DNA from 3 places in the Streptosporangium lutulentum genome. Region 1 is predicted to be linked to each of the others. Evidence: riboswitches for the same ligand, from Rfam matches in the RefSeq annotation. Region 1 holds a riboswitch; each other region holds the start of a gene.
What was found. Region 1 has a riboswitch for cobalamin ahead of J2853_RS16650 ((2Fe-2S)-binding protein). Riboswitches for the same ligand answer to the same signal wherever they lie in the genome.
Positions count from the first base shown of each region.

Region 2: linked by a shared signal. The riboswitch ahead of J2853_RS10070 (ABC transporter substrate-binding protein) and the one ahead of J2853_RS16650 ((2Fe-2S)-binding protein) in region 1 are both predicted to bind cobalamin.
Region 3: linked by a shared signal. The riboswitch ahead of J2853_RS17980 (CbtB domain-containing protein) and the one ahead of J2853_RS16650 ((2Fe-2S)-binding protein) in region 1 are both predicted to bind cobalamin.

Region 1 covers NZ_JAUSQU010000001.1:3,717,431-3,725,057, reverse strand. The annotation lists gene cmtR (Cd(II)/Pb(II)-sensing metalloregulatory transcriptional regulator CmtR) at 1-255, opposite strand, end outside; gene J2853_RS16670 (cation diffusion facilitator family transporter) at 338-1,261, shown strand; partial or broken gene J2853_RS16665 (helix-turn-helix domain-containing protein) at 1,481-1,903, shown strand; gene J2853_RS16660 (hypothetical protein) at 2,290-2,565, shown strand; gene cobF (precorrin-6A synthase (deacetylating)) at 2,686-3,444, opposite strand; cobalamin riboswitch at 3,648-3,843, shown strand; gene J2853_RS16650 ((2Fe-2S)-binding protein) at 3,943-4,719, shown strand; gene J2853_RS16645 ((2Fe-2S) ferredoxin domain-containing protein) at 4,872-5,240, shown strand; gene J2853_RS16640 (YybH family protein) at 5,417-5,827, opposite strand; gene J2853_RS16635 (50S ribosomal protein L7/L12) at 5,943-6,407, opposite strand; gene J2853_RS16630 (RNA polymerase sigma factor) at 6,900-7,427, shown strand; gene J2853_RS16625 (CU044_5270 family protein) at 7,420-7,627, shown strand, end outside.
Region 2 covers NZ_JAUSQU010000001.1:2,364,467-2,372,093, forward strand. The annotation lists gene J2853_RS10050 (phosphodiester glycosidase family protein) at 1-910, shown strand, start outside; gene J2853_RS10055 (LysR family transcriptional regulator) at 1,062-1,994, opposite strand; gene J2853_RS10060 (serine hydrolase domain-containing protein) at 2,147-3,535, shown strand; gene J2853_RS10065 (alpha/beta fold hydrolase) at 3,680-4,630, opposite strand; cobalamin riboswitch at 4,723-4,914, shown strand; gene J2853_RS10070 (ABC transporter substrate-binding protein) at 5,240-6,244, shown strand; gene J2853_RS10075 (FecCD family ABC transporter permease) at 6,250-7,323, shown strand; gene J2853_RS10080 (ABC transporter ATP-binding protein) at 7,320-7,627, shown strand, end outside.
Region 3 covers NZ_JAUSQU010000001.1:4,010,136-4,017,762, reverse strand. The annotation lists gene arc (proteasome ATPase) at 1-467, shown strand, start outside; gene J2853_RS17990 (acyltransferase family protein) at 649-1,794, shown strand; gene dop (depupylase/deamidase Dop) at 1,881-3,395, shown strand; adenosylcobalamin (AdoCbl) riboswitch at 3,519-3,612, shown strand; gene J2853_RS17980 (CbtB domain-containing protein) at 3,656-3,850, shown strand; gene J2853_RS17975 (CbtA family protein) at 3,858-4,607, shown strand; gene J2853_RS17970 (histidine phosphatase family protein) at 4,604-5,167, shown strand; gene J2853_RS17965 (putative cobaltochelatase) at 5,164-7,323, shown strand; gene cobO (cob(I)yrinic acid a,c-diamide adenosyltransferase) at 7,343-7,627, shown strand, end outside.

The sequences.
Region 1 (7,627 bases):
GGCATGGGCGAGGCGCCGGTCGGACAGTTCGTAGCGGGTCTGACGTCCCTCGGGCGCCGCGATCACCAGGCCGCAGCCTCGCAGGCACGACAGATGGTTGGACACGTTCTGGCGGGTCAGTCCGAGCTCGTCGGCCAGCCGGGCGGGGTAGGTAGGTCCTTCGAGCAGGGCGATCAGTATCCGGCAGCGGTTCGGATCGGCCAGCGCCCTTCCGAGCCGGGCCATCGCGTCAAGGCGGGTCGCGGCGGTGAACATGGCAACGACGATACACCGATTGCTGTATATACAGTGGCTAGTGTATAAACACTGGAAGCTGTACTGACCAAGGAGGCGCTGGATGGGACACGGACACGGGCACGGCCACCCCCGGGCGACGGGAGCCGCGGCATACCGCGGTCGCCTGGCCGTCGTGCTGGCGCTGACCCTCGTCGTGTTCGTCGTCGAAATCATCGGGGCGGTGCTGTCGGGCAGCCTGGCCCTGCTCGCCGACGCCGGGCACATGGCCACCGACGCGGCGGGGATCGCACTGGCGCTGTTCGCGATCTGGGTGGCCGGCAGACCGGCCGGCCTCCAGCGGACCTTCGGCTACCAGCGCGCGGAGATCCTCGCCGCGGCGGTCAACGCGGTCGTGCTGCTCGCCCTGAGCGTCTACATCCTGTACGAGGCCGTCCGGCGCTTCAGCGACCCCGAGCCGGTCGGCGGCACGGTGATGCTGGTCGCGGCCGTGGCCGGCCTGGTCGCCAACGCGGTCGGGTTGTGGCTGCTGCGCCGCGGACAGGCCGAGAGTCTCAACCTGCGGGGGGCCTACCTGGAGGTTCTCGGCGATCTGCTGGGGTCGGTCGCGGTGATCGTGGCCGCGGTCGTCATCGCGCTCACCGGCTGGACGAGGGTGGACCCGATCGTCTCCGTCGTCATCGCCCTGCTGATCGTGCCCCGCACCTGGAGCCTGCTGCGCGAGGCCGTGGACATCCTGCTGGAGGCCGTTCCCAAGGGCGTCGACCTGCAGGAGGTCCGGCGGCATCTGCTGGAGGCGCAGGGCGTCCTCGACGTCCACGATCTGCACGCCTGGACCATCACCTCGGGCGTCCCGGTCATGTCGGCCCATGTCGTGGTGGAAGAGCAGGTCCTGACCAGCGGTGACCTCGGCCAGGTACTGGACCGGCTGCACGAGTGCCTGGCCGGCCACTTCGACGTGGAGCACTCCACGCTGCAACTGGAGCCTGCCGGGCACGCCGACCACGAAGGCGCCCGGCACCGCTGAGGCAGGAGATCGCGTCCTCACGGTGAACGGCGCCCGACGACCTCGGCGCGGGGTGCTCGGTCACCTCACGGATGCGTCCATGGCCCGGCGCGTGCCCGCGCTTCATATGCCGTCCGATCCCCGGCGAGTACGGCCCGCGTGCGACGGCCGGGAAATGCGGAGGTGACATGGGGCCGGGTGCCCGTTGAGTGTCTTTTGTCCGGATGACAACCTTGAAGCATGAGGTACTCCGACAGGGGCGGGGGACTGTCCGCGCAGGAGCGGGTCAGACGCGAGAGGCTGCGGTTCCGGGCCGCGGACATGTTCGCGGGGAAAATGGAGCCGCCGCGGGTGGCCCGGTTGCTGGGAATCACCCGCAAGTCCGCCTACGAGTGGTACGCGCTCTGGAGCCGGGGAGGCAAGGCCGCGCTGGCCTCCAAGGGCGCCGCCGGCAACGGCTGCAAGCTCACCGACGAACAGCTGACGTTGCTGGAGAAGGCCCTGGAGGAGGGGCCCGCCGCCTACGGCTGGGACGATCAGTGCTGGACCGCCTCACGCGTGGCCGTGCTGATCGCTGAGAGATTCCACGTGTCCTACACCGCGCGTGGGGTGGCCTACCTGCTGTGCCGACTGGGCTGGACCGGTCGCCTCCGACCTCGGCGCGGCGGACCGTCCGGCGGATGAGGCGCGGCCCTCAAACCGGAGAGGGTGAGAGAAGGCCGGAGAACCCGGCGTGGCCTGTCGTCCGCGGTGCGGGCGACCACCGCTCCGACCGAGAAACCGGCTCGGCTGTCTCGTCGGCGTGTCCGGCCGATTTATCGGATTCGTCACCTAGAACGGGCTTTTGATCTCCATTCAGGTGTAACCTCCGCCTTTCTTCAGTGATGATCCCGGACCAAGGCTTTGTTCTCTCTGGGGTGAACGTACGGATGACCCTCAACTAGCGTCTTACATGACGCCGATTCGCCATATTTCCGGGAAGCCGGGTCGGCGCTCTGTAAGCCCAGGCAGCACGCCAGGCTCAAACATCAGACACGGAGTGATTTTTCATGTTCAAGCACGCTCTCGCCGCCGGAACATTGGTGGCTTCCACCCTCATCGTCGGCCTGACGGTGTCGGCCCAGCCTGCCGGCGCAAGCGCGACTCAGGAATCCGCCGCCACGTCCGAGAACTCGAGCGCCAGCGGCAACTTCTTCATCGATCCCTTCAACCCTTATGGCTACGGCCGGGTTTACTACAACACCCTCGGCTACGGCCAGGTCTACTACAACCCTTTCAGCTACGGCCAGGTCTACTACAACCCTTACACCATCTACCGCTGGTAGTTCATTAGCGGTTGATTAATTCCACTTTTCTGCTGAGTTTTCACATTTGCCCCTGGTCAGCCGTATTGGCCAGGGGCATCCTGCGGGACAGAGCCGTTTTGGACCGTGATCCCCGCGGTCTCACCGAGAGACCCGTCTCAGCAGGTAGGTGTCCATGATCCAGCCTTTGCGTTCCCGAGCCGCGGCGCGGACGTCGCGGATCTGGCCGGCGACCTCCGTGACCGCTCCGGCCACCAGGATCTCGTCGGGGGTGCCGAGATAGGCGCCCCAGTAGATCTCGAATTCGGCGGCGTCGGGAAGGGTGGCGAAGGCACAGCGGGCGTCGAGCATGACGACGATGTCGTCGGCCTCGGGGACCTCCAGGGCCAGGCGGCGGCCCGTGGTGATGTGCAGGGGCCGCGCGATCCGGGTCAGGCCGATGCGGTGCCGGGCGGCCAGAGCGGACACGCTGCTGATGCCGGGCACGACGTCGTAGACGAATCGGACCGCGCCCCGATCCAGGACCTCCTCAAGGACGGCCGGCGTGCTGTCGTAGAGGGAGGGGTCGCCCCAGACGAGAAACGCGCCGGTCTCGTCGTCGCCGAGCTCGTCGCGGATGAGCCGTTCGTAGACGCCGGCGCGGCGTGATCGCCAGTCCTGGACCGCGGTGGCATAGGCGGCGCTGGTCCGGTCGCGGTCGGGATCACGGGCCTTGACCAGCCGGTACGGCGCGCGGGCGTGCGCGTCGACGAGGTCCTGCCGGAGCCGGATGAGATCGTGCCCGGCCTCGCCCTTGTCCAGGATGAAGAACACGTCGGCCGCCGCGATGGCCTTGACCGCCTGGAGGGTGAGGTGGTCGGGGTCTCCCGCGCCGATGCCGACGATGAGAATTCGCTTCACGAGGAAGAGTCTGCCGCTGTCGTGGAGAGACCGGCGCGCCGGACGGCCGCGCGGACCATGGTGAGGGACCTCTCGGGGGCCGCGACCCCCGGCGATCCGCCGGCTCGGCGCGCGGACCACGGTGAGGGATTTCTCGGGGGCCGCGACCCTCGGCGATCCGCCGGCTCGGCGCGCGGACCACGGAACGGGGAGCTGGGTCCGCTATGTCCTCAGTGACCGTTCGTGCGACCATGACTGGTGAAGGCGACGGCGGAACGAGGAAGCCGGTGTGAATCCGGTGCGGTCCCGCCACTGTGATCGGCGAGCGGATCCCGAACAAGCCACTGCCCGCGTGCGGGTGGGAAGGCCGGGACGAGCATCGACCCGAGAGCCAGGAGACTCACGCGGTCGCCTCCTCACGATATGGGGCGGATCTCCCCAGGAGAGGACGGTGGCCGCCATGTGGTCCTACCGGCAGTGCGCCCTTCGGCCTGCCCGTCGATCGGGGCCGTCCCGGTGATGCCACGACCCGCGACCTCCCGTCGCGTCGCAGGCGTTCTGTCCGAGGTGGCGACGATCAGCGCCTACTTCGAGCTCGAAACGGGACCGCTCGAATCCGGGTGGCTCCCGCTCACCGAGCTGCTCACCGGCCCGAGCGTGCTGTCGGGCAGGATCGCCGAGGTGGCGCGACGCCTGGGCACCACCGAGGACCTGGTCGCCGCCTCCATCTTCTTCCAGGGCCTGGCCGCTCGCCTGTGGTCGCCGGTCATCGGTGCGGCCGTCACCCGCGGGGTGCTCGTCGACCTGGCGCCGGACCGCGCGTTCTGGCGTCCCACGCCGAGCGGCCCGCTCCCGCTGCGAGTCGCCCACCCGGAGGGCTGGGAGATCACCGACCCGAACCGGGCGGCCGAGCCGATCTACCGCGTCGTGGTCACCGGGCTGCTGGAGCCACTGGCCCGCACCACGCGGGAGGTCACCAAGATCGCCCCCGGTCTGCTGTGGGGCAACGCCGCCTCCGCGCTGGCCGGGACCGTCCAGGCGATCGCCCGCCGCCATCCGGGACACGCCGCCGGCGCGAGCGCGCTGGGGCGCGAACTGCTTTCCACGGGGGTCCTGGAAGGCGGCGGTGAGCTGGCCGAACCCGCCCCGGGACACTCGTTCTTCGTCCGGCGCAGCTGCTGCCTGTACTACCGCCTGCCGGGCGGCGGCATGTGCGGCGACTGCGCTCTGATCGATCCGGAGATCCGCCGCGAGCAGTGGACGCGAGCCGTACGAGCTGCCCGGGGAGCCCCATGAGCCGCTCGGCCGGCCCTCCGCGTGTCCGGGAACCCGCCGGCGACCGGCGGGTTCCCGGCCCGCCCGCCCGACCGGCCGGGGCGAACCCCGTGCCCCTGCCTCGAACCGTCATCTGACCTGCTCGAATGCACCGGCAAAGGATTCACGTGCGCATGAGGAAACCGGCACCATGCAGGATCGTCGTCTGCCGCGGCTGCTGCTGCGGCGACCCGGGGAAGGTGGCCGGACTCGACCACGCCGAGCAGGTCGCCCGCTTGTCCGAGACCGCCGCGGTCCGCGTCACCGACTGCCTGGACGTGTGCGAGCGGGCGAACGTGATCGTCGTCCAGCCGTCGGCCGCCGGCCGCGCCGCGGGAGGCCGTCCCGTGTGGCTCGGCCTGGTCAACGACCCGGACGCGGCCGAGGACATCGCGGCCTGGGTTCGTGCCGGTGGCCCGGGAGTGGCCGAACCGTCCGACATCCTCAGCCTGTACGTCTTCACCCCGCCCCGCCGTGTCCGCACCGCGCCGGCACTTTCCTGACGGTGGCCCGCCGGATCGAGGGGCTCGGGATTTCCACCGTCATCCCGATGACACGGAGACCCCGCCGGCCGAACGCGATCGCGTCCCCGGCCGACCGGTCCCGGATCGGCCGCCGCCGTCCTGTCCGCTCTCCGTCTGGAGACGGGGGAGTCCGGCGGGCCCCGGCGAGAGGGGCGTCACGAGCCGGGCTTGATCTCCGTGCCCTGCGCGGAGACGAGGCGCCATCCCGCGACGGAGTCGGAGACGAAGACGTGGGTGTACCGGCTGCCGGCGGTGAAGACGGCGCCGTCGGCGCCGGTGAAGTTCATGCCGGTTCGCCCGACGACGATGCCGACGTCTCCGATACGGCGGACGACGGCCTCGTCCGGGAAGGACTGCACGGCCGGAAACCGGACGGTTCCGGATGACATCAGACCGAGCAGGTCGGCTCGGGTCACGGTCGCGCCGTTGTCGATGGCGACCATGACGAAGTCGTCCGCCAGCAGGTCGTCCAGGCAGGAGAGGTCGGCGGCGACCAGGGCGTCGAAGAAGCTCCGGTCGCGGTCGAGCAGGAGGGCGCGGTCGTCAGGGTCGGCCAGGATGGTCATCGGCGTCCGTTCCAGGATGCGGGGACAGGAGCTTTGAGGCTAAACCTTGACATTGGCGACAATGTCAACAGGAACCTCCTGACCGGAGCACCGGGGGCACGCTCGCCGGGGGCGTTCAGAGGCTGCCGACGAACAGCTCGGCCTCGGCCTGACCCATGCCGGTCTCGCCGCGTACCAGGTGGATCGCCTGCGCCGTGCGACCGGCGGCCTTGAGCTCGCGCACGCGGGTGGCCAGGTCGGGACCGGCGTGCGGCAGGGCCACGGGGGAGGGCCGGAACGGGGCCAGCACGGGATGGCTCCACATGGGGTGCCCCAGGGCCACGGCGTCGATGACCTTCTTGGACTCGGACAGGCCGAGCCCGGTGTGATGGCGCAGCGCCTTGATCGCATGGATCTTCTGTCCCTGGCGCGTCAGCCGCGTGACGAGCTCCTGCAGATCCTGGGGCGCCGGCGGCATCGGCGGTGGAAGGGACGCCCTGTCTCCCCTCCGGGCGACCACGACGACACCGAGGACGATCGCCAGGATCACCGCGAGCAGAGCGGCGGCGATGAGCAGCTCTACGGGTCCGATGTTCGGCACGAACCGCATCGTATGACGGGTCCGCGCACGCTGTACAGGAAGCGGTCCGGCCGTTGACGCGACCGCCCGCGCCGTTCGGCGCCGGCCTCGGGACGGGCGGAAGGCGGGTGCCGCCTCGCTCGCTCCGGGCGAGCGCCCATGACCGGAGCATCGGGGAGCCGCGCCGGCGAGGTCTCCTCGTCCGCCTTGACGGGCGTCTCGTCCAGCTCGGCGGCAACCGCCGTCGTGCGCTTTCACGCGTTCACGAACGATGATGAAGACCGCTTGCCGCAGCTTCGTGAGCGTCCTTCCAGGCTTGCCGGCCGCCGGAACCGGTAAGGGCGTGAACTCGATCGCCCGGTTCGGGTGAATAGAGATGACCGTGCCCCCCGCCTCGTGAGAACAGAGGCCCGATGAGCGGAGCCATGTTTGATCGCCGACGCACAATGCGCCCATACATCGGACCGCACCGACGACGCGGAGCTGATCCGACGGTCCCGAGACGAGCCCGACGTGTTCGCGACCCTGTTCGACCGTCACGCGCCGGAGCTCCATCGGTATGTCACCCGCAGGCTGGGTGACTCCATCGCCGACGACATCGTCGCCGACACCTTTCTCGCCGCCTTCGGAAAGCGCGGGCGCTACGACGTGACCCGGCCGGACGCCCGTCCCTGGCTGTACGGCATCGCCGCCAACCTCGTCGGCAAGCACCGCCGGGCGGAGGTCCGGGCCTACCGCGCGCTGGCCCGGACCGGTGTGGACGAGGTGGCCGAGAGTTACGCCGACCGCGTGGACGCCAGCGTCACCGCCTCGGCCGCGCGCCGGGAGCTGGCCGGCGCGCTCGCGACCCTGTCAGGGGGCGACCGGGACGTGCTGCTACTGATCGCGTGGGCCGACCTCAGCTACGACGAGGTCGCCCACGCCCTGAGCATCCCCGTCGGAACGGTGCGCTCACGGCTCCACCGGGCCAGGAAGAAGACCCGCGCCGCGCTCGGCGGCGCCGACCCCACCGCCATCGAAGAGGAGGCCGACCGTGGATGATCTGACAGCGCTCCGCGAACTGCGCGCCGAAGCGCCCGAGCCGGACGCCGGACGGCTCGCGGCTCCTCGTGCCCGACTGGTGGCCGGAACGGGTCGCGCCGCCGACCGGCGAAGGTTTTTGTTCCCCGGCCGTCCGGTGCTGCTCGCCGGTGCCTTCGGCCTCGTGGCGGCCCTGGTGCTGACCCTCGTCCAGATCGACA
Region 2 (7,627 bases), 1.4 Mb from region 1:
CAACCACGAGTCCTACGGCCTCAACAACGTCCAGTCCGACCTGACGAACTTCACCAACGAGTTCGGCCGGCCGTACCGGACGTTCGACCACAAGGGCACGCGGTTCATCCTGCTCGCCAGCTCCCTCGGGTCGCTGCGCGCGACGGCGTGGGACCAGCTCCCGATGATGCAGAAGGCGCTCGCCGACGCCAAGAAGGACAAGTCGGTGCAGAACGTCCTGGTGTTCGCCCACCACCCGGTGGACGACCCCGCCGAGACGAAGTCCAGTCAGCTCGGCGACCGCGACGAGGCCGCGCTCATCGAGAACATGCTCACCGACTTCCGCGACTCCACGGGCAAGGGCGCCGCGATGTTCGGATCCCACGCTCAGATCGCCGACGTCCACCGCGTCGAGGGCGTCCCGTACACGGTGCTGCCGTCGTCGGGCAAGGACCCGTACGGCACGCCGGACCGCGGCGGTTTCACCGGATGGGTCGACTGGTCCGTCGACTCGCGGCGGAACGCGGACCAGCAGTGGCTCGAGGCCGAGGTGCGCGCCTTCGCGCAGTCCGTCACGCTCGACACCCCGGACTCGCTTGAGGTGGACAGGACGGCGCGGCTCTCGGGCAGCATCGTGCAGCCGCAAGGGGTGTCGACGGGCACACGGGTGGTGCCGCTGCGGTACCCGATGTCGGTCGACTGGAGCGGCTCGTCCACCCTGGCGATCGGCAGCGGGAAGGCGGCCGTCGACGAGGCCCGCCGCAAGGGCAAGGTCGCGATCCTCGACCCGCGGACCCGGACGCTCACCGCGCTGCACCGTGGCTCGGTGACCGTGTCGGTGACGAACGACTCGATGCGGGCCTACACCGACGACAGCTCGCTCGCGCCGATCACGACCTCGAAGACCATCCGGGTCGGCGGCAGAAGGTGACCGACCCCGGCACGCAGCCGCCGCGGACCGACTCCCGGGCGGTCTGACACGCGAGGCGGCCTGGCTGAGGGCGAGCACACGTGTGCTCGCCCTCGGCGCTGCCCGGCCGGCTGCCGCGTCGTTCCGCCGGCCGCGGGCCGTGGTCTTCTTGTCACCCCGCCGGCTCGAAGGGACCGGCCGGAGCGGGGAGACCGGGCGACGGGCGGCCGGCGACCTCAAGGACGGTCTGCACGAACGCCTGGAGCTTGACGGTCTCGGCGGTGGTCAGCCAGAGGAGCCCGTACTCCATGGGCGGCGCGTCGCTGAAGGAGACGTAGGCGATGTCCGGGCGGGAGTAGTAATCGGCGGCGCGGGCCGAGGTGGGGCAGACGCCCTTGCCGGCGGCGACCAGCGAGAGGACCTCCTGCCAGGCGACGGTCTCGGGACCCTGCGGGATGGGTTTTCCGCTCGGGGTGGACGAGGGGAGATGGAAGTCCATCCAGTACCGGGGCGGACCGGAGATCGTGATCAGCGGGGAGTCCGCGAGATCCTCCAGTGACACCGTCTCTCGTCCGGCGAACGGATGGCCGGCGGCGACAACGAGCGCGCGTGGTTCGGAGAACACGACGGGACCGGTGGTGATGTCGGGCTCGTGGGCCGGGAGCTCGGTGAGCTGGAGGTCGAGTTCGCGTGCTCGCAGGAGTCCGAAGCGGTTGTGGAGCGGTATCTCCTGGATGATGACTTCGCAGTCGGGGTTGCGGGTCTGGAACAGGTCGGCGGCTGTGACGATGAGACCGCCGCACCACGCCGCGGAGAAGCCGACCCGCAACGTACCGGTGAGGCCGTGCCCGGCCGCGGCCGCTCTGGCGATCGCCTCCTGGATCTGCCGGTAGGCGGGGGCCAGGTCGTCGCGGAGCTGCCGTCCGACCGAGGTGAGCCTCACCTGGCGGCTGGTGCGCTCGAACAGCTCGGCGCCGACGGCGCGTTCCTGTTTCTTGATCGCTTGACTGACCCGCGCCACCGACACGTGGAGTCGTTCGGCGGTCTGGCCGAAGTGCAGTTCTTCGGCCAGGGTCAAGAAAATCTCGATGTCCCGTAATTCCATGTCGCCCCGATCCGTGAACTCCTGTGTTAACGAACCGTTGCGGGATCCGCCGTTGTTCCCGCTCTGGCCAGGGCGAATGATTGATCATGTCGCCGGCGCCCAGCGCGGCGACGACAGATCACCACCCCGATCGACACTCCAGAGAGCATGGCATGCTGAAGAACGAGAACCGGATCGACCTGGACCACTGGCAGACGCGGCTGGACCGGCTGCGCGCCACCCACCACGTCCCAGGCGCGTCCCTGGCCGTTCTGGTGGACGGCCGGATCCACGAGTTGGCCAGCGGGGTGCTGCACCGGGGGACCGGGGTGGAGGTGACGACCGACTCGATCTTCCAGTCCGGGTCGATCGCCAAGGTCTACACCGCCACGCTGATCATGCAGCTGGTCGACTCCGGCGAACTGGATCTGGACGCGCCGGTGACCGAGGTGCTTCCGGAGTTCGCCACCGCCGACCCGGCGGCGACCGAGCAGATCACCGTCCGCCGGCTGCTCTCCCACACCAGCGGGCTGACCTGTGACTTCAATCACGACACCGGACGCGGCGACGACTGCCTGGCCAAATACGTCGAGGCCGCCAAGGGCGTCGCGCTGGACTGCCGGCCAGGGACGGGCACCTCCTACTCCAGCGTCGGGTACAACGTGCTGGGCCGCGTCGTCGAGGTGGTCACCGGCCAGGTCTGGGACCAGGCGCTGAAGGACCGGCTGCTGGTCCCGCTGGGGCTGGAGCACTCGATGACGCTGCCCGAGGAGGCGCTGCGGTTCCGGGTGGCGATGGGGCACCTGGGCGAGCCCGGAGCCGACCCAGACCCGGCCCCGGCCTGGGACATGATGCCGCGTTCGGCCGGCCCCTACGGCCGGGTCCTGACCACCGCCGCCGACGTCGTTCGGCTGGCCCGGATGCACCTGGCCGGCGGCCTCGCTCCGGACGGCACCCGCGTGCTGTCGGCCGGTTCGGTCGCGGCGATGCAGCGCCGCGAGGTCGACAGCCCCGACAAGTGGACCGTCAGCGCCGACGGCTGGGGGCTGGGCTGGAGCCTCTACGACTGGGACGGCGTCGCCGGCTACGGCCACGACGGGTCGTCGGTGAGCCAGCACGGCTACCTGCGCGTCGTGCCGCACGCGGACGTGGCCGTCGTGCTGCTCGCCAACGGCGGCGGGACCCGCGAACTGTACGATGCGCTGTTCCGGGAACTCCTCGCCGAACTGGCCGGTGTGACCATGCCCGAGGCCTTCGGCCCGCCCGCCGAGCCGCCCGCCGTGGACGTCACCCCCTACCTGGGCACCTACCGTCGCGAAGGCGTCGAGATCACCATCACCCAGGACGAGGACGGCACCGCGCACCTGCGGTACGAGTTCGTCGACGGGATGAAGGACCTGTCCCCGCCGCTGGAGGCCGTCCTGATCCCGGTCACCGACACCGTCTTCGCCGCGACCGGCTCGGCCTTCGGCGTGGACGCCCTGCCCGTGGTGTTCGCCACGCTCGCCGACGGCACCCGGTGCTGTTACGCCGCCATGCGCGCCGCACCCAAGATCGCATAGAGCCGCCCCGCACCGCTTCGACCCGATCTCCGCCGTGATGCGGCGACCGGGTCGAAGCCCATCTCACCGCCCTGGACCGAGTTGAAGCCCGACTCGCCGCCCTGGGCCACCTCTTCAGCCGGCTCGGGCTCGACCCCGCCGTCGTCAAACGCGACGGCGCTCCCCGACCCGCTCCCCGCGCTCTGGACGCTCGCCATCCGGCGGCCGGGCGTGGGGAAAGGGATCTCCCCGGTGTGACATCAGGAAAGGCACGAGCACGTCCAGGAGCGCTTCGGGATTGTCCTCCTGCACGCTGTGTCCCGCGTCCATCTCGCATCCCCTGACATCGGTCGCCCAGGTCCGCCAGGGAGCGACCGGGTCGCCGTCGTACAGTTCCGGCAGGTCGTCGTGCCTGCCCCAGACCACGAGCACCGGACAGGCGATCTTCTTTCCTGCGGCCTTGTCGGCGGCGTCGTCGCGCCGATCCACGGTGAGTCCCGCGCGGTAGTCCTCGCACATGGCGTGGACGGTCTGGGGGTCGCGTCGCGCGGCGCGGTAGTCCTCCAGCGCCTCGTCCGCCACGCGGTCGGACCTGTCGGCGTACCACGCGTCCGGATCTTGATTGATCACACGTTCCGCCGGGTTCTTCGTCTGCCCGAGGAAGAACCAGTGCCACCACAGTCGCGCGAAGGTCTCCCCGGCGCGATCGAGCACCTCGCCGATCGGGGGGCCGCCGATGTTCACGAAAGCCCGCACCGACTCCGGATGGTCCATCGTCAACCGGAAGGCGACGTACGACCCGCGATCGTGCCCGACGACCGCGAACTCGTGATGGCCCAAAGCGTGCATGAGAGCCACGACGTCGTCCGCCATCGCGCGCTTCGACATCTGTGCGTGCTCCGGCTCATCCGCTGGAACGGTCGAGCGGCCGTAGCCGCGTAGGTCGGGGCAGACGACGGTGAAGTGCTCGGCGAGCGCGGGAGCCACCTTGTGCCAGGTCGCGTGAGTGTGCGGATGGCCATGCAGGAGCACCACCGCCGGACCTGAGCCGCCGTGGCGCACGCGCAGCGTCACCGGCCCGACGTCGATGTGGTCGAAAGCGAAGTCGTCGAACATCCGGCGCGGCTTCCCTCGTCCGATCACCCCAAACGTGAGGCCGTGATGACATGGTCGGACGCATTCCGTCACGTAAACGCCGTCTTTGTCTCTGATGGTGGGTGTGCGACCATGGTCGGTGAAGGCGACGGCGGAACGAGGAATCCGGTGTGAATCCGGTGCGGTCCCGCCACTGTGATCGGCGAGCGGATCCCGAACAAGCCACTGCCCGCGTGCGGGTGGGAAGGCCGGGACGAGCATCGACCCGAGAGCCAGGAGACTCACGCGGTCGCCTCCTCACGATATGGGGCGGATCTCCCCAAGAGAGGACGGTGCGCGGCATGCCGGGTTTCGGGCTGCCCGCCGTACGGGACTCCTCTGGCGATCCGGCTCCTCGCCCGCCGCGGTCGCTGTCGAGGAATGGCGGCCGCGGCCCGTTTTCAGGAGACCATCAATGGGTTTTCCCCGCTCACGGGGCGAAGCGGTGTCCGTCGCCCTCTACGGGTCCAACGACACCCGAGTACGCTCCGTCCCCCCTGCGCCGCTCGGAATCCCGGCGGTCGAGCCGTCCTCTGCTTCTTCATCCCACCGCGCTCCTCGGGTGCCGCTCGTGAGCGAAAGGATCCGGCCATGACGGCCCGGCGCGCGCGCCCGCTCCTCCTGCTCCTCGTGTCGGCCCTGCTGATGACCGGCTGCGGGAACACCGGAGCCACCGGGGCCACCACAGAGCGCGGTCCCTCGGCCGCGAACCCGCCTGTCGCGGGCTTCCCCGTCACCGTGGTCAACTGCGGGGTGAGCACCACCTACCGGCGGCCGCCGCAGCGGGCGGTGACGCTCAACCAGCACGCCACCGAGGTCATGCTCGCCCTCGGGCTGGAGAAGTCGATGGTCGCGACGGCCTATCTCGACGACCGGATCCTGCCCGAGTACGAAACCGTCTACCGGGCGATCAAGGTGCTCGCCAAGGAGTACCCCTCCTACGAGTCGCTGCTGTCGGTCGAACCCGACTTCGTGTACGGCGGGTTCAACAGCGCCTTCGACGAGAAGGAGGGACGTGGCCGTGCCGTCCTGGCCGAGGCCGGAATCGACTCCCACGTCAACATCGAAGGCTGCCCGACCGGCCCGGTGACCATGGTCCAGGTCGAGGAGGAGATCCGGACGATCGGGAAGATCTTCGGCGTGGCCGATCGCGCCGAGCGGCAGATCGCCGCGATGCGCGGAGTGCTGGATCGCGTCAAGGAGAAGATCGGCGGAATCGACCCGGTCAAGGTGTTCGTCTACGACAGCGGCGACAAGACGGCCTTCACCGCGGGAGGCGCCGGCATCGGCAACGAGATGATCGAACTGGCGGGCGGGACGAACCTGTTCGCCGACCTTCCCAAGGCCTTCGGGGACGTCTCGTTCGAGCAGGTGGCCGAGCGGGCGCCCGAGGTGATCGTCATCTACGACTACGGCGACGAGTCCGCGGAGGACAAGAAGAGGTTCCTGCTCTCCAATCCCGCGCTCAAGGACGTGCCCGCGATCAAAAACCAGCGTTTCGCGGTGCTGCCGCTGTCGTCCACGGTGCTGGGCGTGCGGGTGCCCGCCGGCGTGGAATCGCTGGCCCGCCAGCTGCACGCGGACCGCTTCGCGTGATCGAGATCGCCGAATCCCGGCCGGCGGCGACCACGACCGAGGCCGCCGCCGGTCGGGCACGCGTGCCGTACGCGCTGGTCTTGACGCTGCTCGGCATCGCCGTGGTGGTGACCGCCACGGCCGGGATCGCGATCGGCTCGGTCCGCCTGCCGTTCGGCGAGGTGTGGGGCATCCTGCTGCACCGGATCTTTCCCGCGCTGGTCGAGCCCACCTGGACGCCGGTCAGGGAGACGATCGTGATGGACGTCCGGGTTCCCCGGGTCCTGCTGTGCGGCGTCGTCGGCGCGGGCTTGTCGGTGTGCGGGATGGCCCTGCAAGCCCTGGTGCGCAACCCGCTGGCCGACCCGATGCTGCTCGGGGTGTCATCGGGGGCGACCGTCGGCGCCGTGCTCGTCATGGTGCTCAACGTCTCGCTGCTCGGCGCCTTCTCCCTGCCCCTGGCCGCCTTCGGCGGCGCTTTGGCGGCACTGCTGCTGGTCTACTTCCTGGCCAGTGCCAAAGGGCGGATGACCACCATGCGGCTGGTGCTGTCCGGGGTCGCCACGGGCGAGGTGCTCTCGGCCGTCGCCAGCTACCTCATCATCACCTCCGGCGACCCGCGCAAAGCCGAATCGGCGCTGCGCTGGATGCTGGGCGGCCTGGCCGGCACCACCTGGGACCTGCTGTGGATCCCCGCCGGGGCGGTCCTTGCCGGCACCGCGGTGCTGCTGGGTGTGTCCCGCCCGCTCAACCTGCTGCTGGCGGGGGAGGAGGCGGCCGCGGCCCTGGGCCTGAACGTTCACCGCTTCCGCGCCGCGCTGTTCGTGCTCATCGCCCTGATGATCGGCGCGATCGTCGCCGTCAGCGGCTCGATCGGGTTCGTGGGGCTGATGATGCCGCACGTGGTGCGTCTGCTGGTCGGCGCCGACCACCGGCGCGCACTGCCGGCGGTCGCCCTGCTGGGCGCGGCCTTCCTGATCGCCGCCGACCTCGCCGCGCGCAGCGTGACCGCCCCGGAGGAGATCCCGATCGGCATCCTGACCGCCCTGGTCGGGGGTCCCTTCTTTCTGTGGCTGATGCGGCGTAAGGCGGCCCGATGACCCCGGTGGGCGAACCCGCGGCGCTGCGGGTCGAAGGGGTCAGCGTCGTCATCGCGGGCCGGGCCCTGGTGCGGGACGTCTCGCTGCACGTCGTCCCCGGCGAGGTCGTCGCGCTCGTCGGACCCAACGGGGCAGGCAAGTCCACCCTGCTGCGCACGTTCTACCGGGCGCTGCGCCCGACCTCGGGGCGGGTGCTGCTGGACGGTGAGGACGTCTGGGGCATGACCGGCAAGTGGCTGGCTCGGCGACTGGCCGCCGTCCTGCAGGAGGCACCCGGCGAGTTCGAGCTGACCGTGTACGACGT
Region 3 (7,627 bases), 290 kb from region 1:
AGCTCCCGCTCCACCCCGAAGATCTCTCCGAACACGGCGACAGCCGTGAGGGGACCATCGCGGGCATGATCCAGCGGGTCGTCGAGCGGATGTACACCGAGAGCGAGGAGAACCGCTTCCTCGAGGTGACCTACGCCAACGGTGACAAGGAGGTCCTGTACTTCAAGGACTTCAACTCCGGCGCCATGATCCAGAACATCGTGGACCGCGGCAAGAAGATGGCGATCAAGCAGTTCCTCGAGACCGGGCAGAAGGGCCTGCGGATCCAGCATCTGCTGGCGGCCTGCGTGGACGAGTTCTCCGAGAACGAGGACCTGCCCAACACCACCAACCCCGACGACTGGGCCCGGATCTCCGGCAAGAAGGGCGAGCGGATCGTCTACATCCGCACCCTCGTGACGGGCAAGCAGGGCACCGAGGCCGGCCGTTCCATCGACACGGTGGCCAACACCGGTCAATACCTCTAGCAAGCGCGCCGGCGGCGCGGTCCCCTCGACGGAGGGGACCGCGCCGTCGGCGTTTTATGGCGTCGATTCCCTTTTCGCATCCGTCACGAAAGTACACAGAAGTGAACTGGCGCCACAGGGAACCCAACTGATCGAAATGCCGTCCAAGTGGCGTGCGTGAACACTTCGACCCGGCCTCCAGGTGACAGGCGCGGGGCCTCGCGGTGCGGCCGGGGGAAGCGGCCGTCTCACCGAACTCGACCTCCTGCGCTTCGTCGCCGCCATGGCGGTGCTCTCCTTCCACTACTTCATCGCCTTCGCCTCGGTGTGGGGGGATCGCCCGGCGAAGCTGTTCCCCGCGATCTCCACGCTGTCCGGGCTCGGCATCCTCGGCGTCGAGCTGTTCTTCATGATCAGTGGCTTCGTCATCCTGATGAGCATCTGGGGCCGCGGCCTCGGCGCGTTCGCCCTCTCCCGGCTGGTGCGGATCTTCCCCGCCTACTGGATCAGCGTCGGCGCCACCGCCGCCGTCTACGGCCTGACCGCCGCCACGGCCCTGGACCCCAAGCTCAGCCTCGGGGAGTACGGGGTCAACCTCACGCTCCTCCAGCGGGCCTTCGGCGTCTACGACGCCAACGGCGTCTACTGGTCGCTCTGGGTCGAGCTCCGCTTCTACGTGCTGATCTCGATCCTGATCCTCACCGGGGTGACGTTCAACCGCTGCCTGATCTTCATGGGCGTCTGGCTGCTGGCCGCGGGGTTCTTCGCGGGCAGCGACGACGCGTGGGTCGAGCTCGTGGTGATGCCCAAGTACGCGGCGTACTTCGTCGGCGGCATGGCCTTCTTCCTGATGACCAGGTACGGGCCCAAGCTGATCCTGTGGTGCGTCGCCGGGATCAGCGCGGGCCTGGCGGTCAGCGCGGCGCTCGACCGGGTCGAGGGGCGGATCGAGCTGGTCGGCTACGCCGCGATGCCCGTGCCCGGCTGGGCCGTCGCCGCCACCGTGATCGGCTTCTACGTGCTCATGGCGATGGTGGCGCTCGGCGGGCTGCGCCGGCTCCGCTGGCGGGGCCTGACCGTCCTGGGGGCGCTCACCTACCCCCTCTACCTCTTCCACGCCACGGCCGCCGTCCTGATCGTTCCGGCCCTGCGGGACACGCTGCCGCCCTGGCTGACCGCCGCGGTCACCGTGCTGGCCGCGATGGCCTTCTCCTACCTCGTGTACCGGGTGGCCGAACGCCCCGTCCAGGAGTTCGTGAAGGCCCGGCGGCGGGGAAGGCCCTCGCCGGCGCCCGTTCCGCCCGTCGTGGGGCCCCTCGTTGCGGGCGAAAAGGCCTCGGTGCCATAACTGTCCGACCACCGGGCATAGTGAAGGGTCTAGGGTCGGGAATACATACGGAGAAGAGAACAGTCCCGGATGAACAGAGGGTGCGCATGACGGTACGGCGGGTGATGGGCATCGAGACCGAATACGGCATCTCCGTGCCCGGACAGCCGGGGGCCAACGCGATGGTGACCTCCTCCCAAGTCGTGAACGCCTACCTGGCCGCCTCGACGGCCCGGGCGCGGCGCGCGCGCTGGGACTTCGAGGAGGAGAATCCTCTGCGAGACGCGCGAGGTTTCGACCTGGCCAGGGAGGTGGCCGACCAGAGCCAGCTCACGGATGAGGATCTGGGCCTGGCCAACGTGATCCTGACCAACGGCGCCCGGCTTTATGTGGACCATGCCCATCCCGAATACTCCACTCCCGAGTGCACCAACCCGCGAGCCGCGGTGATCTGGGACAAGGCGGGGGAGCGGGTCATGCACGACGCGGCGGTCCGCGCCTCGGCGGTGCCGGCCAACGCCCCGATCCAGCTTTACAAGAACAACACCGACAACAAGGGCGCCTCCTACGGTTGCCACGAGAACTACCTGATGCGGCGGGCCACGCCGTTCGCCGACATCGTCAGGCACCTGACGCCGTTCTTCGTCTCCCGGCAGGTCGTCACCGGCGCGGGCAAGGTCGGCATCGGCCAGGACTCACGCAGCGAGGGCTTCCAGATCAGCCAGCGCGCCGACTTCTTCGAGGTCGAGGTGGGCCTGGAGACCACGCTCAAGCGGCCGATCATCAACACCCGCGACGAGCCGCACGCCGATCCGGAGAAGTATCGCCGCCTGCACGTCATCATCGGTGACGCCAACATGTCGGAGATCTCTACTTACCTGAAGCTCGGATCCACCGCGCTGGTCCTCGCCATGATCGAGGACGGTTACTTCACCCGCGATCTCACCGTGGACAACCCGGTCCAGGCCCTGCGGGCGGTCTCCCACGACCCCACGCTCAAATACGAGATCCCGATGCGCGACGGCCGCAGGCTGACGGCCGTACAGCTCCAGATGGAGTATCTGGAGCTGGCGCGCAAGTATGCCGAGGAGCGCAGCGCCAACGGCGTGGACGAGCCCACCAAGGACGTCCTGGACCGCTGGGAGTCGGTCCTCACCCGTCTGGCCGAGGACCCGATGCAGCTCTCCAGGGAGCTGGACTGGGTCGCCAAGCTGGAACTGCTGGAGGGTTACCGCACCCGCGACAACCTTCCCTGGTCCCACTCGCGCCTGCAGCTCGTCGACCTCCAGTACTCCGACATCCGGCCCGACCGCGGTCTGTACAACCGGCTGGTCGCCCGGGGCCGGATGCAGCGGCTGGTCACCGAGGAAGAGGTCCAGCGGGCCATCGAGATCCCGCCCAGCGACACCCGCGCCTACTTCCGGGGGCGTTGCCTGAGCCAGTACAGCGAGTCGGTCGCCGCCGCCTCCTGGGACTCGGTGATCTTCGACATCCCCGGCCGCGAGTCGCTGCAGCGCGTTCCGACCCTGGAGCCGCTGCGCGGCACCAAGGCCCACGTGGGTGAGCTGTTCGACCGCTGCCGGACCGCCGCGGAGCTGGTGACGGCCCTCACCGGCGAGTAGTGATCCTCCGATCGTGCGGGGAGGCGGTCCCGATGGGATCGCCTCCCCGCACCGTCATGTCCGGATGGTCTTGATGTCTGGATTGACGGGGGATAGGTAACCGGGGTACGTTCCGGGGGATTTGTGGCGGTGCGAGGGAAATCCGGTGAAATACCGGTGCGGTCGCGCCACTGTAACCGGCACGTCAGTGCCGGAAGCCAGGTCACTCGACCGCCACCGACCTACGAAAAAGGGACGCGTCAATCCCGAAGGAGGTGGCCGTGAGCCAGATCTCGGCTCCGCACGCCAAGCCCATCCCGTTGTCCTCACTCACCTGGTGGCTGCTCGCCGTACCGGTGCTGCTGCTGCTCGCCTACCTGGTCACGTTCGACCAGGGAGCGGTCTCGCAGGCCGGGAACTACCTGCACGAGCTCATGCACGACGGGCGCCATCTGCTCGGCGTCCCGTGTCACTGAGCCGCATGTGATCACCAAACTCATCGTCCGGGGACTACTCGCCGGACTGCTCGCCGGGCTGTTCGCGGCAGCCTTCGCCTACGCCGTGGGCGAGCCGCGCATCGACCAGGCCATCGCGATCGAGGAGGCGGCCTCGGCCGCCGCCCCGGCGGCCGGATCCCACTCCCACGAGGCCGCCGAACCCGCGGCCCACTCCCACGACGAGGACGAGGCACTGGTCAGCAGGGACGGGCAGCGCTTCGGGCTCTTCCTCGCCCTGGCCCTGTACGGACTGGCCGTCGGGGGGCTGTTCGCCCTCGTCTACGCGTTCCTGCGCGGCCGGGCCGGGCCCCGCTCCGAACCGGTGCTCGCGGTGACCCTCGCGGCCGCCGCCTTCGGCGCCATCGTCCTCATCCCTTTCCTGAAATATCCCGCCAACCCACCTGCGGTCGGTGATCCCGAGACGATCAACCAGCGCACCGTGCTCTACCTGGTCGCGGTGCTCATCGGGATCCTCGCCGTCGCCGCGGGCGCCGCCGCCTACCGGTACGCCGCACAGCGTGAGCCCTGGCTGCGCTGGCTGTCGGCGGGGGCTTCGGTGCTGATCCCCGTGGCCGTGGCCTTGATCCTCCTTCCGGAGATCAACGAGGTGCCCGCGGGCTTCCCCGCCGATCTCCTGTGGAACTTCCGGATCGCGTCCATCGGCACCCAGGCGGTGTTCTGGACCGGCATCGGCGCGCTGTTCGCCTTCGCCGCGCGCGGGCGCAGCACGGGGTGACGACCCCCTCGGGGGTCACCCGCTTGCTGTTCGTCTGTCACGCCTCCACCTCGGCGACGGCACGGGCCGCGTTCCCGGGTGACGAACCGCTCGACGAACGCGGCCTGCGCCGGGCCACCGGCCTGGCGCGGGAGTTCGGCCGCGGCTCGGCGGCCTGCCCCGCCGAGGTGCGCTGCGTCCAGACCGCCGCGGCGCTCGGCCTGCGGGCCGACCCCGACCCGCTGCTCGCCGACTGCGACTATGGTCGCTGGAGCGGCCGGACGCTCGGCGAGGTCGAGGCCGCCGAACCCGAGGCTCTCGCCTCCTGGCTCGGCGACCCCGCCGCGGCGCCCCACGGGGGAGAGTCGATCGCCGGCCTCCTCGGCAGGGTGGCGGGCTGGCTCGCCGGCCGCGCCCCCGGCAGGCTCGTCGCGATCACCCACCCCCCGGTCATCCGCGCCGCGGTCGTCCACGCCCTCGGGGCGCCCGCCGCGGCGTTCTGGCGGATCGACGTCGCGCCGCTGGCCCGCGTCGCGCTCACCGGCCGGGGCGGGCGCTGGCAGCTGAGCTACACCCCATGACAAAAGGCAAGGAGATCTCGAAGGTGCGTGAGTCCCGTTATCCCTTCACCGCGATCGTGGGATCGGAGGACCTGAAGCTCGCGCTGATCCTCAACGCCGTGTCCCCCCGCTCCGGCGGGGTGCTGGTCAGAGGGGAGAAGGGCACGGCCAAGTCCACGATCGTGCGGGCGCTGGCCGCGCTGCTGCCCCCCGTCGAGGTGGTGAGCGGCTGCCGCTTCTCCTGCGACCCCGCGACCCCGGACCCCGGCTGCCCCGACGGGCCGCACGAGGCCCGGGCGCACGCCGAGCCGCCCGCGGGTTCCGCGGCCGGTACCGTGCGGCCCGCCCGCCTGGTGGAGCTGCCGGTCGGCGCCTCCGAGGACCGCCTGGTCGGCTCCCTCGACATCGAACGGGCGCTCACCGAGGGCGTGAAGTCCTTCGAACCCGGCCTCCTGGCGGGCGCCCACCGGGGCGTCCTCTACGTGGACGAGGTCAACCTGCTCCACGACCACCTGGTCGACCTGCTGCTGGACGCCGCCGCGCTGGGCACGTGCTACGTCGAGCGCGAAGGCGTGTCGGTACGGCACGCGGCCCGGTTCCTGCTGGTGGGCACCATGAACCCCGAAGAGGGGGAGCTCCGGCCGCAACTCCTGGACCGTTTCGGGCTGACCGTGGAGGTCCGGGCGTCGCGGGAGGCGCCGGAGCGGGCGGAGGTGGTACGGCGGCGCCTGGCGTTCGAGGCCGACCCCGACGCCTTCGCCCAGAAGTGGGCCGGCGAGGAGCAGGACCTGGCGAGGCGGATCGCCGAGGCCCGGGCCCGGCTGCCCCGGGTGGTGCTGCCCGACTCCGCGCTGTTGCAGATCGCCACGGTCTGCGCGGCGTTCGAGGTGGACGGGCTCCGCGCCGACCTGGTCACCGCGAGTGCGGCGATCGCCCACGCCGCCTGGCAGGGCCGTACCGTCGTCACCGCCGACGACGTGCGCGAGGCCGCCAGGCTCGCCCTTCCGCACCGCCGGCGCCGTGACCCCTTCGACGCCCCCGGCCTGGACGAGTCCAAGCTGGAGGACCTCCTGAACCGGATTCCCGACGACCCGGCCGCCGTGGGCCCCGAGGACCCGGATCCGGACGACCCGGGTCCGGAGGGTCCGGGCGGCGCGGGCCCCGACGATCAGGGGCCGGACGGTTCGGGCGGCGGCGCCGACTCCACCGACTCCACCGACTCCACCGACTCCACCGCCTCCGCGACCCCGGACGTCCCGGGACCCGCAGCCCCGGACCCCGGAGCGCCGGGCGCCCCGCCCCCCACCACCCCGCCCTCCGGCGCCCAGCCCTCCGCCGGCCCCGGGCCGGAGGCCGGTCCCGGAGGCCGCGAGCAGACCTTCGACGCCGACCCCGCGGCGAGGACCAGGCTGTTCACGGTCCCGGGGGTCGGCTCGGGGGCTCCGGGACGGCGGTCCAGGGCCATGACACCCCTCGGCCGGACCACCGGCGCCCGCGTTCCCCAGGGGCGCCCGGGCTCCCTGCACCTGCGGGCGACCGTCGGCGCCGCCGCGCCGTACCAGCTCGAACGCGGCAGGAGCGGCGCGGGCCTGCTCCTGCGGCGCGGAGACCTCAGGGAGGCCGTCCGCGAGGGCCGCGAGGGAAACCTGGTCCTGTTCGTCGTCGACGCCAGCGGGTCCATGGCGGCCAGGCAGCGCATGCGCGCCGTCAAGACCGCCGTGATGGGACTGCTGCTCGACGCCTACCAGCGCCGCGACAAGGTCGGGCTCATCACCTTCCGGGGCACCCGCGCCGACCTCGTCCTGCCGCCCACCTCCTCGGTCGAGACCGGCGCGGCCCGCCTGCGCGAGCTGCCCGTCGGAGGCCGTACCCCCCTGGCCGCCGGGCTGCTGCGCGCCGCCGAGGTGCTGAGGGTCGAACGCCTGCGCGACCCGGCCAGGCGCCCGCTGGTGGTCCTGGTCACCGACGGGCGGGCCACCTCGGGCACCGTGGAGGAGTCGCATCGCGCGGCGGGACTCCTGGCCGGGGTCACGAGCGTGGTGGTCGACTGCGAGGGCGGGCACGTCCGCCTGGGCCTCGCCCGAGCCCTGGCCGGGCGGATGGGGGCCGAGACGGTGCGTCTCGACGACCTCACCGACCTCGCCGGCATGATCCGTGAGCGGCGGAGCGCCGCATGACGAAGAGAGAGGACTGACGATGCCGCAGGGCAAACCGGTCAGCGTTCCCGAGGACGGTCTCACCACCCGGCAGCGCCGCGCCCGGCCGCTGCTGATCGTCCACACCGGACCGGGCAAGGGCAAGTCCACCGCCGCCTTCGGCCTCGCCCTGCGCGGCTGGGACCAGGGCTGGCCGATCGGGGTCTTCCAGTTCGTCAAGTCCGCCAAGTGGCGGATCGGCGAGGAACGCGCCCTGCGGGTGCTCGGCGACTCCGGAGAGGGCGGATCGGTCTCCTGGCACAAGATGGGAGAGGGCTGGTCCTGG